DNA from 2 places in the Phyllobacterium sp. K27 genome. Region 1 is predicted to be linked to the other one. Evidence: predicted binding sites of a transcription regulator. Region 1 holds the regulator's gene; the other holds the start of a gene.

What was found. Region 1 encodes PhoB, which activates phosphate uptake and scavenging genes when phosphate is short. Its sites were predicted from a motif close to TGTCATNNANCTGTCAT; they were not measured.
Region 2: the regulator PhoB is predicted to act here: its motif matches at 1,386-1,402, upstream of ugpB (sn-glycerol-3-phosphate ABC transporter substrate-binding protein UgpB).

Annotation. Positions count from the first base shown of each region.
Region 1 covers NZ_CM139240.1:800,024-802,420, forward strand. The annotation lists gene pstB (phosphate ABC transporter ATP-binding protein PstB) at 1-411, shown strand, start outside; gene phoU (phosphate signaling complex protein PhoU) at 435-1,163, shown strand; gene phoB (phosphate regulon transcriptional regulator PhoB) at 1,180-1,866, shown strand; gene ACYJL1_RS03925 (ABC transporter ATP-binding protein/permease) at 1,876-2,397, opposite strand, start outside.
Region 2 covers NZ_CM139240.1:1,598,848-1,601,244, forward strand. The annotation lists gene ugpB (sn-glycerol-3-phosphate ABC transporter substrate-binding protein UgpB) at 5-1,315, opposite strand; gene pncA (bifunctional nicotinamidase/pyrazinamidase) at 1,465-2,064, opposite strand; gene nagA (N-acetylglucosamine-6-phosphate deacetylase) at 2,117-2,397, opposite strand, start outside.

The sequences.
Region 1 (2,397 bases):
AACAAGAGTCATCTTGACGAAATCGTGGAAAAGAGCCTGCAACGCGCCGGTCTCTTCGCGGAAGTGAAAGACCGTCTGCATGAATCCGGCACTGGCCTTTCCGGTGGCCAGCAGCAGCGTCTTTGCATCGCCCGCGCCATTGCGGTCAGCCCTGAAGTGATCCTGATGGACGAGCCTTGCTCGGCGCTTGATCCTATTGCCACGGCGAAGGTCGAAGAACTGATCGACGAACTGCGCCAGAACTACACGATTGTCATCGTCACACACTCAATGCAGCAGGCGGCGCGTGTCTCGCAACGCACGGCAATGTTCCATCTTGGCAACATTGTTGAAGTCGGCGACACGGAAATGATGTTCACCAGCCCTACCGAAAAGCGCACGCAAGACTATATTACCGGACGTTTCGGTTGATCTCACGGGAAGAGGCTCAGACAATGACTGACACAGCACAACACACCGTCCGTTCCTATGACGATGAATTGAAGTTTCTGACCCACAAGATTGCAGAAATGGGCGGACATGCGGAGCGCATGGTCGAACAGGCTGTGTCGGCCATGGTCAACTCAGACAATGCGCTTGCGCAACGCGTAATCTCTGACGATCTCATTCTCGATGCCGGTCAGCGCGAGATTGATGAGAAGGCGATCACCATTATCGGCAAGCGTCAGCCAATGGCGATTGATCTGCGCGAAGTGATCGGCACGATCCGCATTTCGTCTGATTTGGAACGCATCGGCGATCTGGGCAAAAACATCGCCAAGCGCGTTGTTGCTGTCAATGATACGCGGCAGACGCTTTCAGTCTATCGGGGCTTGCAGACCATTGCAGAGCTGGCATTGACACAACTTAAAGATGTGCTCGATGCATATGCCACACGCTCGGTAGCACAGGTGAACATTGTTCGTGAACGCGATGACGAGATTGATGCGCTCTACACATCGCTGTTCCGGGAACTCCTGACTTACATGATGGAAGATCCGCGCAACATATCCGCTTGCACGCATCTTTTGTTCTGCGCCAAGAATATCGAACGTATCGGCGACCATGCGACCAATATCGCCGAAACGGTCTATTACATCGTGACAGGTACACAGCTTCCGGCGGAACGCCCGAAGGAAGACCAGTCACATACCGTTATTCTTGATGAGCCAGTAACACCATAATTGCCGGAAGCAGATCATGCCTATAGCTCCCAGAATCACAGTCGTTGAAGATGAAGATGCCCTCAGTGTTCTCCTGCGTTACAATCTGGAAGCAGAGGGTTACATTGTCGAAACCATCAGCCGTGGTGACGAAGCCGAAATAGCCTTGCGCGAAAAAGTGCCTGATCTGCTAATCCTCGACTGGATGCTACCGGGGCTTTCGGGCATTGAACTTTGCCGCCGTCTTCGCGCCCGCCGCGAGACGGAAATCCTGCCGATCATCATGCTGACAGCGCGCGGCGAAGAAAGCGAGCGTGTTCGCGGACTTTCGACGGGTGCGGATGATTACATGGTCAAGCCTTTCTCGACACCGGAATTGCTGGCACGCATCAAGTCGATGCTGCGCCGGGTCAATCCAAGTCTTCTGTCGCATGTGTTGAGCTTTGGCGATCTGAAGCTTGACCGCGAACAGCACCGCGTTTTCCGCAAGGAGCGCGAACTGAAGCTGGGGCCAACCGAATTCCGCCTGCTGGAGTTTCTGATGCAGTCACCGGGCCGGGTATTCTCGCGCGGTCAGCTTCTCGATAATGTCTGGGGTGCGGATATTTATGTCGATGACCGCACGGTAGACGTGCATGTTGGTCGTCTGCGCAAGGCAATCAATATTGGCCGGTCGCTTGATCCGATCCGTACTGTGCGCGGCGCAGGTTATTCCTTCGGATAGGATCAGGACCTATTCGGCTGCAACCAGTGGGAAGCTTGTTGCTGGTAGCGGAGCTGGCTCGGCCAGTGTCTCGAGAAGTGGTCGCTGGGTGGCTTCGCCGTCGCTGATCTCGAGAATATGCGAGTAGAAGTTTTCGCCGGAAACCGAGCGGGGCGCCTCGATCTCATGCATCACACTGATAACGGTCGTCCCGGCGCAATGATCCTTGATGGCTTGATGGAAGGCGATCTTGGAATCCGGATCCAGCGCGCCGGTTGCTTCGTCCAAAAACAGAACTGCAGGCTTATGCAGGAGAATTCGGGCAAGCACCAGTTTCTGCTTCTGGCCTCCGGACAAAAGCAGGTCCCATGAGGTGCCGTCACGGCTTTCATCGAGAAGATTTTCGATAAAATCGCCCATGCCGGCGCGATGCAAGGCAGCAGCAACGGATGCATCGTTGAAGTGATTTTCATCCATGGGAAGGCATACGAGCTGTTTCAGCGAGACACCGGGAAGCTTGACCTCCTGGGCCGCATACATTGTAGCAGCATC
Region 2 (2,397 bases), 800 kb from region 1:
TTGATTACTGACCGATGGCCTGCTTGATTGCTGCATTGCCGCGCTCGACGATCTTATCGAGGGTCTCTTGGGCAGTTTGCTTGCCAGCAAGCATGTTTTCATACTCTTCGTTCTGGATATCGCGAACCTGAGGCAGGTTGACGAGGCGAACACCTTTGGAGTTTTCCGTCGGTGCCTTGCCCATCATCTGTTTGATTGGAATTTCGCGAGCAGGGTTCTTTTCATAGAAACCGGATTTCTTCGTGTCCTCATAGGCTGCCAGCGTAACCGGAAGATAGCCTGATACCTGATGGAGTTTCGACTGGATTTCAGTCTTGGAGAGGAAGTCAAAGAAAGCGGCTATGCCCTTATACTTCTCGTCGGTTTTTCCGGCAAATACCCAAAGGCTTGCACCGCCCGGTATAGTGTTTTGTGGCGCATTCTTTGCTTCCGGTTCATAGGGAAGCTGACCTGTGCCAAAATTCATGCCTGACTTTACGATATCGCCAAGTCCACCTGAGGATTCGTTCAAAATGCCGCATTCGCCCGACAGGAACAATTGCTTAGCCTCGGACGCACGACCGCCATAACGGAAAGTTCCATCTTTGGCGAGGTCGGCCAGCGCTTGAAAATGCTTGACAAAGATAGGTGCATTGATTTTTAGCTCGACATCCGTTCCGGCGATGCCGTTTTCGTTGCTGCCCCAGCTAAGGTCATTCCATGCCGCAAAGTTTTCAGTCTGAATCCATGTCATCCATGTGGAAGTAAAGCCACAATTGGCGGCGCCACTTGTTTTGATCTTCTTTGCTGCTTCCCAAACCTCGGGCCAAGTCTTCGGCGGTGTGTTTTCGTCCAGGCCAGCCTTCTTGAAGACATCTTTATTATAATAAAGGATGGGAGAAGAGCTGTTATATGGGAATGACAGCATGGTGCCGTCTGGCTTCGAATAATAGGCAACAATCCCTGGCAGATAGAGGCTCTTGTCGAATTTTGCCTCACCCATCGACAGGATGTCGGCAACCGGCTTGACCGCGCCTTCTGCACCCATCATGACGCCCGTGCCAGCATCAAAAACTTGAAGAATATCCGGAGCCTGTTTGGCGCGGAACGCTGCAATGCCAGCATTGAGTGCTTCCGGATATGTGCCCTTGAATACAGGTACGACCTTATATTCGCTCTGACCTTCGTTGAACTCTTTGGCCAAGGTCTCGACAACTTCATTATTGGCACCTGTCATGGCGTGCCACCAGCTAATTTCGGTAACAGCGAAAGATGCGGTCGATGAGGCCAGCAAAATGCCGAAGGCCACGGTGAATTTGGTGCCGTGATTAATCATTGTAGTCTCCCATGGTGAGGCGTCGTCTTTAGCGCGCTTGGGCTAAGTATCCTCATTATGTGACAGAGAAACAACAGTTTTTTGACTTTAGTCTAACAAGGCATGTGTAGTCCTGTGGAAAAATGCTCAGCTGTTCATTTTTTTAAGTCTCAAATGAGCGTTACACCTGCTTTGCGCATCTTGATTGTCATCGCTGCCAGCGAGCCACCAAGATCGATTGCGCGGCAGGCGTCCAGTAGGACCTCTGCGGTAAAACCCTGTGCGACGGCGTCAAGTGCCGAGTAGGCGACACAATAATCGGTGGCTAACCCGACAAGTGTCACATGAGTGATCCCACGTTCTCTCAGATAACCAGCAAGGCCGGTTGGCGTCGCATGGTCGTTTTCATAAAATGCCGAATAACTGTCGATGTGCGGGCGAAAACCTTTGCGGATAATCATCTGGGCCTTAGTCCACTCCAGATCAGGATGAAAATCGGCGCCGGTTGTGCCCTGCACGCAATGGTCCGGCCAAAGAGTCTGTTCGCCATAAGGCATAGCAATGGTTTCAAAGGGTGCTTTGTCAGGATGGCTTGAGGCAAAGCTCGAATGAGCAGATGTATGCCAGTCCTGCGTCAGGATGACTCTGTCAAAACGAAGTATCAGCTTATTGATGATTGGGACGATCTCCTTACCACCGGACACAGCTAAGGCACCGCCTTCGCAAAAATCGTTCTGAACATCGATAACGATTAATGCGTCCTTGGCCATGATGAAATCTCCTGCGGAATGAGGAGAGTCTATGGTCAATTACGCTCGGACGTCAACGCGCATAGTGGACGTCGCCACTAATCCAGACATGATCCACATCAAGATTTTCATTCAGATGGACAATGTTCGCCACATAACCCGACAAGAGGCGACCATGAATATGGTCAATACGAATGCTTTGGGCAGGATAAAGCGAGGCCATACGCAGTGCTTCATCGAGTGTAAGTCCCAATTGCTGATGCACAAAGCGAACGGCCGAAATCATATCAAGATCCGCACCGGCAAGAGTGCCGTCATCAAGAGTCAGGCGGCCACCAGCGCGTGTTATGGTCC